Regions from separate parts of the Paenibacillus sp. SN-8-1 genome, predicted to be linked through region 1. Evidence: predicted binding sites of a transcription regulator. Region 1 holds the regulator's gene; the other holds the start of a gene.
What was found. Region 1 encodes Rex, which represses fermentation and respiration genes when NADH is low (regulators of the CRP and FNR family bind a similar motif). Its sites were predicted from a motif close to TTGTGAAATATTTCACAA; they were not measured.

Region 1 (6,615 bases):
CATCAATGTCTTCAGCCGTTGCCACGCCTTCACCAAGCACGTGCAGCGCCTCGTTAATAAGAATGCAGATAATACGTGAAGTTACGAATCCAGGGGATTCATATACCATGATGCCGCGCTTCTCAACAACTTCCTCTACAAAACGCTTGGTGTTATCAAATGTGCTATCTGAAGTCTTCAAACCGCGAATGATTTCCACGAGATCAATACGAGATACTGGATAAATAAAGTGCATGCCGATGACGCGTTCCGGATACATGGTGCCTCCGGCAATTTCGGTCAGGCTTAGGGTTGAAGTATTACTAGCTAGAATAATATGGCTTGGGCAGACTTGGTCGAGTTGAGTGAAGACTTCTTTCTTCGCATCCAAATCTTCCGAAATCGTCTCGATCACCATGTCGCAGGAGCCGAGTTCGGCAAAATGTGTTACTTTTTGAATTCGGGAAAGAATCAGCTTCTTCTCCGCCTGGGTGATTGCCCATTTCTCCAGTTGCTTATCTAGGCTTGTCTCTATCATGCTGTAAGCATGGTTCAATTTGTCCGGGGTTTCTTCAACCAGCAGAACTTCAAGTCCCTTAGCTGCAAGCATTTCACAAATGCCTTGGCCCATCGTACCGCCACCGATAACGCCTATTTTTTTAAAGTACATGGTGTCTCTCTCCATCCTTTGTATTAATCTCTACATCTTATTATACCCTCGATGTCGAATAATACATCTTTTTATACCCAACATATAATAATATCTTAGCACGAATAAAAAGTAAAAAAAAATTACCAACCTGAAAAAATCAGGCTGGTAAAAGGATGCTGTCACGAAATTGACAACGAAATTGTTCTCCCGAGAGACGTTCTTCGTGAATTAGAATTTCAAGGGATTTGTCGAATACCGCCGCATGCTCGATTAAAGCCGCTTTGGTACGGGCCGCGAGGTCATCCAGGATACGGCTGTTCTCATTCATAAGAACTTCCTTGGTGACCATATCCATGTTCACAATACCAAGCCGGGTAAGACCTGACGTCATCATGGTGTGGACAAGCTTCAGAGCCTGTTCAAAGTCATTGCGTGACCCTGTACTTCTGCCCCCATAATAGATCTCCTCTGCAGCAGCTCCCGCAAGAGCCACCATGATTTGTCCTTCAAGATAAGATTTGGTATACAAATACTGCTCCTGCTGCGGGTTATGACGAACATATCCCAGCGCTTGTCCGCGAGGACTGAGAGCTACCTGATTCACACTGCCTGGAGCCACGATCTCAGCGAGCACAGCATGCCCAAGTTCGTGTACTGCCACTCTGCGCTTCTCTTCTTCGGTCGATTCCCTGTCCGTCTTCTCTCCGAGCATGACCTTATCCACACCCATAGACAGGTGGCGCTGGTCGATGATCTGAAGGTTCTCTCTCATGGCATAGATAGCACCTTCATTCATTACACTTTCCAGCTGGGCTCCAGAGAAGCCGTATGTCTCTTCAGCAAGTTTCTCTAAGCTGACATCCTCATTCAGAGGCTTATTCTTAGCATGCAGCTCAAGAATATGCTTCCGGCCCTTCTTATCAGGCAATTCTACCTGAATATGACGGTCGAAGCGGCCAGGACGCAGCAGCGCGCTGTCCAGCATTTCTTTGCGGTTCGTTGCCGCGATCACCAGAATACGAGGGGCGTCCGAGTTATAAATGCCGTCCATTTCCGTAAGAAGCTGATTCAGAGTCTGGTCATACTCCCGTTGTTGTCCGCCTTCTCTTTTTCCCCCGATTACATCGATCTCATCTATGAAAATAATTGCATTCTCTTTCTTCTCCTGTGCAGCGCGCGTCCGGGCTTCCTTGAACAATTCCCGGATGCGTCCCGCACCGACACCTACATACATCTCTACGAATTCAGAGCCGGAAGCCGCCACAAATACGGACTTTGTATAGTGAGCCGCAGCTTTAGCCATCAAAGTCTTCCCTGTTCCCGGAGGGCCTGTTAGCAGAATCCCCTTGAGTGGGCGAATGCCGAACTTCTTAATTTCTTCATGTCTAACCATGAAATCAAGGGCCTCACGAAGCTCCTGCTTCGCATTATCCTGTCCTCCAATTTCTTCAAAGGTAAGCTTGGCCGGGCCCGCTTTCTTCCGTTTGCGGTCCTGGGAAGCACCTACCGTGATTCCGCCTTTCATTTGAACCACCGCGAACAAGGCCCCAACCATGGCTAGTCCAACAATGACCGGAATGATATTAACTCCAATATAAGCAAGGAACACGAGAAGTACGAGTACAATCCCGATTACGACTTCTTTAATGAACTTAGACATTGCTCCATACCCCCATCTCACCCGGCACTCGCGGAAGTATAATGAACTTGCTGGCTTTTCCGTCTGATAGAGTCACATATATATTCTGATTATCCATTACCGTATTGACTGAAAGTCCTGGTGCTCCCTCTTGAAGCTTCTCTAGAGTCACCGGAATCTCGGTATATTTCTTATTATCCATGGCTTCCGCTACAGGAAAGAGAGCTTTGGACCACCACTGATCGAGTACTTTATTTGAATGATCCACAACGGTAAGCTTTAGCTTGCGGCTGCCGATCAACGACTTGCCGTCAACCGTCAAATGTTCAACTAAACCTCTTAAATCGGTTTTTGGTTGTAGATCGAGTTTCAAGTCCACCTGTTTCTGGGTAATAACAAATTGAACGTTGTTGACACCCTCATACTCGGTGACCAATTTCTTAAGCGGGGCCTCAACAGCAAACTGACTATAAGCGAACCACCCACCAAACAGAATTGCTGCGGAGATAACGACGCTAGTAATCAATGGAACAAGACGTAATTTCAATTCATATCCCCCTTAGTAATTTCAATCTTATACATACAAAACACGACCACTCAAAAAAATTAACGGATTTCTCCGTCTGTTTGTGTATCATCATATACTGAAACGTACAAGTAATAGTATATCATAGAATATATACTTTTTTCTAAACTTCTTATTGAAAATATTTGAAATAATCGATAATTTCTTCTAATGTTCAAGAATTGTTCGCAATTCAAAGAGACCTTCCAATTAAATTGGAAGGTCTCTTAATATAGGAGAACACTAAGGCTCAAGCCTACCGATTAGGCAAAGTGTAGGTATCAGGCAGAGCCTGGCCATCGGCGAACCTATAAAACTTATAGTTGTAATGATCTCCATCTTTATAGAACAATTGATATACGTATTGCTTCCCTGCCCCCTGATCAAATATACCTGGGACAAGGCGGACAATAGAGATATCCGGCATTTGAGACTTGATGCTGTTCTTAACCTGATCAAGGCTGACTCCATTCTTCGCCAGCTCCTGGTGGTCAACCTTACCATCAACGACCCATACCACAATATCTTCTCCCGATGTACTTTTGCCTTCGATCACCCAGCACACGGTATCCCATACGGACTTACTGGCATGTGTTAACGAAGCCAGATTAGCCTGCTGCTTGGCCACAATGACAGCAGCGTTCTTCTCGTTCCAATAATCCTCCATCGAATACACATAATATCTCTGAATTCCAAACAGAATCAGCAGGGCGATAACTATGGACATCAAAATCCATTTCGTTTTTTTCTTCATGCGATCACTTCCTTTCACTCAGAAGTGCTCCGCTTAGCGGGAGAGCAATCCTTCGAAACAAGCTTGAGCTTCTCTGCGTACCCGCTCTTCATCAATGGTCAGACAGCTGCCATGCTTAACAACCTGATTCCCGTTCACCCACACATGTTCAACGTCCTTAGGGCCAGCGGAATATACCATATGAGAAATGAAATCCGTATGCGGAATAAAGTGAGCTTGATCGGTATTCATAGCAATGAAGTCAGCCTTCATGCCTTCCGCAAGCCTTCCGGTATTTGGCAGGTATACGGACTGAGCACCATAAATCGTGCCCATTTTAAGAGCTTCTTCTGCCGGTACAGCCGTCGGATCACCTGATACACCTTTATGTATCAAGGCTGCCAGCCTAATCTCCTCGAACATGTCGAGGTTGTTGTTGCTTGCTGCCCCGTCTGTACCCAAGGAGACAACAACCCCTGCCTTTTGCAGATCAACGACACGGGCAACGCCGCTGGCAAGCTTAAGGTTGCTCCCAGGGTTATGCGACACCGCAACCTTATTCGTAGCAAGAATCTCGATCTCTTCATCATTCAAATGCACGCCGTGGGCGATGATTGAAGGTCGTGAGAAGAATCCTAGCTTTTCCAAATGCATCGTTGGACGAAGACCATACTCATTGATATTCTGCTGCACTTCAGCGGCAGTCTCGGACATGTGGGTATGCAGCGGAAGATCCAGGTCATGAGCCGCTTGAACGAACTTCTCAATGAATGCAGGCGGACAAGTGTAAGGGGAATGCGGGGACATCATGGTCGTAATTCGCCCATCCGCCTTGCCATGCCAATCTTGGGCGAACCGTATCGCCTCTTCCAGCTTCTGCTGCTGTACGTCCTCAGGACATAAGCCAATGGCTCCGCGCATCAGTACAGCACGAATTCCCGATTCCTCCGTTACTTTAGCTACCTGATCCATATGGTCATACATGTCCAGGAAGGTTGTCGTACCTCCCTTAAGCATTTCCACGACAGACAGCGCGGTACCCCAGTATACATCTCTGGAGGTGAACTTGGCTTCCATCGGCCACATCTTCTCCTGCAGCCAAGTTTGGAGCAGCATATCGTCCCCATAACCGCGCAGCAGAGACATCGCTGCATGACCATGGGTATTAATCAGCCCTGGAGCAAATAGCAGGCCCCTTCCGTCAAAAGTGTCTGTCCCCTCTTCGACCTCGGGACGAGACTCTCCGACATATTTGATCAGATCGTCCTCAATTAACATATATCCCTTGACCACAGAACGTCCTGGTTCCAGCACAGCAAAGCTTCCGTTTTCAATTAACCATTTACGACTCATTTGTCACTGCTTCCTTTCCATCTCCCAAATAATATGCCAGGCTGAGCAGATCCGTTGTAAAATCTGCCGCGTGCAGGCGTATCTCGGCAGGCACCTTCAGAATTGTTGGCGCAAAGTTAAGGATCGCTTCAATTCCAGCATCGATAAGCTGATCGGCTACCCGTTGTGCCTCAAAATCAGGCACAGTTATAATTCCAATCCGGATACCCAGCTTCTTCACGGTAGCACCAAGATCTTCAATCGGCTGTACGGTCAAGGAATTAATCTTCTGGCCGACCTTCTTCTCCGAGGCATCGAAGACCGCCACGATCTTCATATTGTCCTTCAAGTACGTATTGTAATTGGATAAGGCCTGACCCAAGTTCCCGGCCCCGACAAGGGCCACATTGATCTGCTGATCCAAGTTGAGGATTTGGCGAATCTTCTCGATCAGATAGGAGACATCATATCCGATACCTTTACGACCAAAATCACCGAAGTATGCAAGATCTTTGCGAATTTGAGCCGGGTTCAGATCCAGCTTTTGTCCAAGCTCCTGCGATGAGACGGTTGCGACTTCCCGAAGGCTCAGTTCATTCAGAAAGCGCAGATATACGGGTAATCTGCGTACCACCGCATCTGAGATTTTCTCCGATTTCATTTCTTTTTCCCCCTAATGCTAATGAGTCCGGTTGATCACCGGTGGCCAAGCCATTCCGAAATCCGAGGCACCATTTGGTTGGTGGGCATATGCTCCATCTTTGGGCCTGGCAAAGAATAAAGGAAATACTTCCCGTAATAGGACTCGAGAATTCGTGTATCATATACAATCACGATACCGCGGTCCTGGGAGGACCGCACCAGTCGTCCAAATCCCTGCTTGAAGCGGATAACCGCCTGCGGGACGGACAACTTCATAAATGGATTCTTCTTCTGCTGCTGCAGCCGCTCGCTCTTGGCTTCTACCAGCGGATGGTTCGGAGGTTGAAATGGAAGCCGTACGATAGCCAGACTCGTAAGAGCCTCCCCTGGAATATCGACACCTTCCCAGAAGCTGCTCGTACCGAGCAATACAGAGGCCTGCTGGCCCTGAAATCTTCGAGTAAGCTTAGTCCGATTTCCGCTGTCTACTCCTTGTCCAATGACTGTAATCCCCTGTGTAGATAGAACCTCTTTCAGGGGGTCATATACCTGTCTAAGCATACGATAAGAAGTGAACAATACAAGCATGCGTCCTTGGGTAGCAATTGCCGAATCAGCCAAGGACTGTACGAGTGTATTCACGAAATGATCGTCCCCGACACTGCCCTTCACACTTGGGAAATCCCGAGGGATGACGAGCAGGGCCTGTTCCCTGTACTTGAATGGTGAGGGAAGCAACGAGGTCAATAATTGATCCTGCTCAGAAGCTTCCGTAAGTCCCAGCTGCTCGATCATATATTGAAACGACTTGTCTACGGATAAAGTAGCAGAGGTCATGATAACGCTCTTCTTTTTATCAAAGAAAAGAGCTTTAAGCTGTTCACTTACCTCAACGGGTACAGCATAAATTTGCAGAGACCGGCTGCGGTAATGACCGTTACCTTCAAGCCAGTAGACCGTCTCCTCATTGTCGAGCTTCATAAAAGAACGGATACTGTCCCTCTCAGCTCCCAAATCCTTGAACAGACCGCTTATATCCGTCACCAGGCTCTCAGAGCTATAACTTTCGTCAT
Region 2 (6,615 bases), 1.2 Mb from region 1:
CTATATCCAAGTGGGAGAATGCTCAGACCATGCCGGATATTTCGCTATTACCTCAGTTATCAAGAATCTTAGAAGTAAGCATCGATAAACTTCTTGGGTATCCAGGGCAGGACAGACAGATTACTATTTATGAGAAGGAATATAGAACACAAGCATATTATTGGGGTACAGAGCCTAATAGTGCTTGTTATCAGGTCTTGAAGCTTATGCCGCCAACAAGACACTTGAAGCTGCTCGACGTTGGATGTGGTGAGGGGAAGGACGCCGTATTCTTTGCTCGAAATGGATATGATGTTAGCGCGTTTGATGTCACGGACGCAGGTATTGAGAAAACAAAAAGTCTTGCTGATAAAGTCGGGGTTCATGTTAATGTCTTTAAGGCAGACATATTAGATTATCGTCTAGAGACGCATTATGACATTATCTTCTCTAGTGGGGTGCTCCACTATATAAAGCCGGAATACCGCCGGGATATATTTGATAATTATAAGCAATTTACAAATGAATATGGCATACATGTCTTTAATGTGTTTGTAAATAAGCCGTTTATTGCTCCACCACCTGAAAAAGAACCAAATGCCTTTAAGTGGTATTCTGGTGAATTACTCACCCATTATTACGACTGGCTGATCAAGGATAGTTCGGAAATTGTATTCGACTGCAATTCATCAGGCATTCCTCACAAGCATGCCATGACCAAGATGATTGCCCAAAAGATATCCTCGATATGCTAAAGTTGCTACATAATAAGTCAGCAAAAAAGAGGGGCGTCGCCCCTCTTTACTATTTCCGCCAACACATCTCCGATTTATTGTACTTCCGCACTAATACTCAACAGCACTCCACATCTGCCAGTAGACAGTGAGAATAACCTAATGTGGAGCCCTCGCTGGCGAACTCCCTTTGTTTAGCAATTGGGCATCTGCACACTCATGTAGTTGTTCACCTACATATCCTATCTAGAAAAGACGACCAATCCAGGCTATGTTCAACTTCTGCTATACAAATAACCACTTACAGGGAGTGAAATGAATATGACTTTTATGCCACAGTCTCCGCCCCCAACTTTCGTCCCACCAAAACCAGCTTATTCTTATATCATTGACTGCATGTTTAACTACACTTATGTCTGGCTATGGACCGGGGAAAGCTTCTGGTTCTACCCAACTCGGGTTGAGTATGGGGAAGTTTCAGGTTATCGATGGAATGGCGTATATTGGACGTTCTATGGATTTAACTCGAACTTAATCAGTGCGGTTTCGTGCCCTCCAATACCTACTCTTTACTAGAAATGGTCTAACTATAACAGATTCATAATAGAACGCGGGCAGCCAACCCTTTTAGTCAGCTACCCGCGTATTTTGACCTGAGCTTCCCCCGCCACTACAGCAGCGGGTTCTCGTGTTTCGCTTTCAGAATCGACCAGCGCCGCTGCACTTCGCGCTCGAATTCGCCAAGCATTTCTTTGTTCTCTTCCTTGAGCAAGTGTCTTGATTTGCCCATATATTTGAGCCAGTCGCCTAGCGGCACTCGTTTGTTCTTCTCTTCCGGATCATACGTAATGTTCGTCTCTCCCTGCTCTACCTCATACAGTGGGAAAAAGCACGAATTCACGGCCGCGCGCACGATGTTCTCGCCTTCTTTGTCATCGGACTTCCAGTTCAGCGGGCACGTGATCAGCAGCTTGCCGTAGACGGTACCTACATTCTGGGCGTACCACTGGGCTTTGGCCGCCTTTTTCACAAGATCCTGCGGGAAAGCTTCTGTCCCCGTAAATACATACGGCACATGCGCCGCCGCCATCATTTGCACCGTGTCCTTGTGATGGAACGTTTTGCCCTGCTGCTGTTTGCCGACACCGGACGTGCTGGTCATGTGGCCTAAAGGCGTGGAGTATGAAAGCTGTGCGCCAGTGTTCATGTAGCCTTCATTGTCATATTCCAGAATGATCAGATTATGGCCCCGCAACGCCGTCCCGATTGCTGAACCCATCCCAATGTCCATACCGCCGTCGCCGGTTACCATGACAAAAGTGAAATCCTCGGGAACCTCGATCTCCCCGCGGCGCTTCCGCTCGAGGAACGCCTCTACCGTACCGGATAACGTAGCCGGCCCATTCTGGAACAGGTTATGAATGAAGCTTTGCTTATGCGAGTTATACGGATAACCCGTGGTAGTGATATAAGCGCAGCCGGTATGGAATAGAGTTACGACATTGCCTTCGATCCCTTTGAAGAACAGCTCCAGCCCCGGAAAAATCCCGCAGCCCGGACAAGCCCCGTGACCGGAAGCAAAACGTTTCGGCTTCGCGGCAAGCGCGCGCATCGGCGGCACTTTAACGGCCAGCTTGCCCGTTGTCTCATCCACCTTGACGGTGATCAGGCCGGATTTGAAGCTGTCCCCGTTCATCGGCGCAATGACCGGCTGCAGCTTGTGCGCTTCATCGCCAGGCGTTTGCCCGTAATAATCGAACGGCACCTTGGCATAGCCCAGCTCCATCGCCTCCAGCGTTAGGGCAAAAAAGGCTTCCGCGTCATCCGCGTAATAATCTTTCCCGCCAAGGCCGAATATGCGGGAAAGTACGATCGGCTGCGGGCCGCGGATCTCCTGCAGCGCCGATTTGACCTCATGCGTCAAATTGGCCCCGTTCGCGCCGTAGGAATCGGCGCGTTCGCCGATCAGCAGCGCTTTGACGCCCGTCAGCGCCTCGCGGATTTCCCGTGCCGGGAACGGCCGGAGAATATTCGGGCTGATCACGCCCGCTTTGATCCCTTTTGCCCGCAGACGATCCACTACGTCCTTGGAGGATTCGGCCGCGGAATTAAGCAGGAACAAAGCCACCTCCGCGTCTTCCATGCGGTACAGATCAAGCGGTGAATAAGGTCTTCCGGACAAGGCCGCATATTCCTCCGCAACTTCCTTGAACACCTCGCCCGCACGGTACATGGCCTCCGACTGTTGGAAGTGGTTGTTCATGAGGTCTTCGCCGTTCATATAAGCCCCAACGACGATCGGATTGTTCTCATCAAGCACGTGCGGGAATTCAGGCTGTTCCCCTACAAACTCTTGAACAGTGTGCCGGTTCTCAAAGATTTGCACCCGCCGCTTCTGGTGTGAGGTGAAGAAGCCGTCATAAGCCACAATAACCGGCAGCCGCACGTCCTCATGCTCGGCGATGCGCAGCGCCATGATATTCATGTCATACACGGCCTGTGGTGAACGGGCGGTGAGAATCACCCAGCCGGTGTTCAGACCGTAGTACAGATCCGAATGGTCGCCGCGGATATCCAGCGGGCCGCTGACCGCCCGTGTTACCAGGTTCATGACCATTGGGAAGCGAGTTCCCGCCTGCACGGGTAGCTGTTCGATCATATACAGGAAGCCATTCGCGCTGGTGGCGTTGAATACCCGGGCTCCGGCTGCAGCTGCGCCGTAGCAAATCCCAGCCGAGCCGTGTTCGCCATCGGCCGGAATCAGCTTGATGTCGTGTTCGCCGCGCGTACGCATCATGTCAAGGTATTGGGCGATTTCCGTTGAAGGCGTAATCGGAAAATAACCCATAATATGATAGTTAATCTGGGCGGCCGCCATGGCTGCCATTTCGTTGCCCGATTCGAAGACGGCTGTCTGAGCGGCCGGTACCTTTTGCTCCGTTAGGTCTTTCATTTGTACGGTCATGATCTGACTCCCTCCACAGTTAAATAGGGGAAGACTTGCGGCACGCGGTGCTGCTCCGCATAATGCGGCTCTTCCAACATGGCGGCCAAAGCGGTAGTCGGACAAGCTTCCACGCACTTCAGGCAGCCCTTGCAGTACTGGTAATCGATACCCTTCATGAACATCTGCAGATTGCCGCGCTTATCCGGCTTCTGCTCCCATACGATGCAGAAGTCCGGGCATACCGTATCGCAGGCGGCACAGTTAATGCAGTCCTCCATCTTGTATTCCGGCAAATACCCCTGCCGGGAGCCGCTGAGATCCTTCAGCACGCTGTTTGCCGTAACGTTCAGAATTCCACCTAACTCCTGTGTTTCATATCCGAGAACTGGCTGTGTTCTTGTGAAAGCTGCCTGGTTCATATCCCCTGTGCCGTTCCCTAAGGCGAGGAACTGGACTTCGTTATATCCTCTGTCAAAAGTCCGCAAATTCGGTTCCACGAGATGAGGCAGCTTTTTCTCAAAGGTCTTGCGGATCACCCGCCGCATGTCGTCCGGGTCAAGGAAGCTGCAGATCCGGAACAAGGCGCCCAGCATCGCCGTATTGACTTTGGTCTTCTCCTCGACGGCAATTCTTAGCGCATCGATCGCAGCCAGCGTTCCTTGCGTCATCTTCAGATCCGCGGCCACTTCGGCAAGATTTCGCGCTGTATTCACAAGCACCGTCCCATCAGACCGTAAACCGCTTATCACATCTATCGTCTTATATAACGCTTCATGAAATACGCCGACCACATGCGGCTGCTCAATCGGGCTGTGATCGCGGATTTCCACCTGGGGATCGCAGAATCTTACGAAGCTTTTGACCGGCGACCCTTTCTTCTCCGAGCCATAACTTGAAAAGTTGGACCCGTTAAGTCCAGAGCCTGTTACTCCGGCTTCAGCCAGCATCTTCCCGGCCAGATTGGCGCCAAGTCCGCCGATGGATTCGAGACGAATCTCGTAGAATCCGAGTTCATTTTTGTGAGGCAAAATTGACACGTGCTCTCCCTCATTTCTTCTTGTTCTATATGGAATGAACTAGACAAACATGCTTCTTTAGTTCAATTCATAAAAGGTTAATAGCTCAAGTGTAAAAGAAGAATCACACCAAGTTAGTGATTTGTATCACAAAATGAGTTGCAGTGATCTTAATCACTAAACCGACTTTGGAGGCAGGGTATACTTCAGTCTGACAGTCCATTGCAAGGCAAACTTATGACGACATTTAACAATATAGAAACGCGATAATAGGAGGAGAAATAATGAATAACAACGAAGCGAAAATGACCATAAACCATCAGCCATCCATGTTCTGCTTTCAATGCCAGGAAGCATCCAAAGGAACAGGCTGCACCATTGTCGGGGTATGCGGCAAACCGCATGACGTGGCGAACTTACAGGATTTGCTCATTTACCTGCTGAAGGGGATCTCTTGGCTCAGTCTGGATGTCCAATTGCCTGAGGTGCTTGAACAGCGCGTATCGCTGTTTATCATGGACTCCTTGTTCGCAACCATCACCAATGCCAACTTTGACCGCGAGGTATTTGTGGGGAAAGTCCGCGATGCTATGGCGCTCCGCAGCGAGGTGCGCGCTTATTATGACGAACAGTATCCCGAAGGAACGGCTAATCTCCCGGATGCTGCCGTCTGGGAAGCGGATAAAGAAGCTGATTTTGATGTAAAAGCACGTACCGTTGGCGTCCTCTCCACCCGTAACGAAGACGTTCGCTCGCTCCGCGAATTGATCATTTACGGCCTCAAGGGAATGGCCGCTTATACGTACCATGCGCTGCACCTGGAGAAGGACGATGGCGAGCTTAACCGGTTCATGCGCCGTGCGCTTGCGGCTACGCTGGACGACAGTCTTGAAGTGCAGGATCTGATCGCTTTGACGATGGAGACCGGTAAGTACGGCGTAGATGCCATGGCGATGCTCGACAATGCGAACACTTCCGCTTACGGAAATCCGGAAATTACGAAGGTGAATATCGGGGTTGGAAATCGTCCGGGCATACTTATCAGCGGCCATGACCTGAAGGACATGGAAGAGCTGCTGAAGCAGACGGAAGGAACCGGCGTGGATGTGTATACGCACAGCGAAATGCTGCCTGCCCACTACTATCCGGCATTTAAGAAATATGAGCATTTCGTAGGCAATTACGGAAATGCCTGGTGGAAGCAGAATAGCGAATTTGAAGCCTTTAACGGACCGATTCTAATGACGACCAACTGTATCGTTCCGCCGAAGGACAGCTATAAGGACCGCATTTATACGACAGGTAACACGGGCTTCCCGGGCGTCCGCCATATCCCTGAAGGAGAGAACGGCGCTGCCAAGGACTTCTCTGCGCTGATCGAGCAAGCGAAAGGATGCCCAGCTCCTACGGAGATTGAAACCGGCGAAATTATCGGAGGCTTCGCTCACGCTGCGGTGATGAACGTAGCCGATCAAGTCGTCGATGCCGTGAAATCCGGCGCCATCCGCCGCTTCTTCGTCATGGCCGGCTGTGACGGGCGGATGAAATCCCGCAACTATTACACTGACTTTGCAGCTCAGCTTCCACAGGATACCGTCATCATGACTGCGGGCTGCGCCAAGTACAAATACAATAAGCTGGATCTCGGAGAAATTGGCGGAATCCCGCGCGTACTGGACGCCGGACAATGCAATGATTCTTACTCCCTGGTCGTAATCGCCATGAAGCTAAAGGAAGTATTCGGCCTTGAAGATATCAACGAACTGCCGATTTCCTACAACATTGCCTGGTACGAGCAAAAAGCGGTGATCGTACTGCTCGCCCTGCTCTATCTCGGCGTCAAAAATATTCATCTTGGCCCTACCCTTCCTGCCTTCCTCTCGCCTAACGTTGCCAAAGTTCTCGTTGAGAACTTCGGAATTGGTGGTATTACTAATGT

Region 2: a site for Rex is predicted at 4,812-4,829, ahead of hcp (hydroxylamine reductase). Genes of this name have one in related genera too.

What each region holds. Positions count from the first base shown of each region.
Region 1 is NZ_CP194782.1:1,994,130-2,000,744, reverse strand. It holds gene ACRRNK_RS09455 (3-hydroxyacyl-CoA dehydrogenase family protein) at 1-649, opposite strand, end outside; gene ACRRNK_RS09450 (AAA family ATPase) at 789-2,291, opposite strand; gene ACRRNK_RS09445 (hypothetical protein) at 2,284-2,817, opposite strand; gene ACRRNK_RS09440 (DUF5590 domain-containing protein) at 3,092-3,589, opposite strand; gene ACRRNK_RS09435 (amidohydrolase) at 3,623-4,921, opposite strand; gene ACRRNK_RS09430 (redox-sensing transcriptional repressor Rex) at 4,911-5,561, opposite strand; gene dinG (ATP-dependent DNA helicase DinG) at 5,597-6,615, opposite strand, start outside.
Region 2 is NZ_CP194782.1:836,252-842,866, reverse strand. It holds gene ACRRNK_RS03970 (helix-turn-helix domain-containing protein) at 1-734, shown strand, start outside; gene ACRRNK_RS03965 (thiamine pyrophosphate-dependent enzyme) at 1,384-3,678, opposite strand; gene ACRRNK_RS03960 (2-oxoacid:acceptor oxidoreductase family protein) at 3,675-4,697, opposite strand; gene hcp (hydroxylamine reductase) at 4,961-6,615, shown strand, end outside.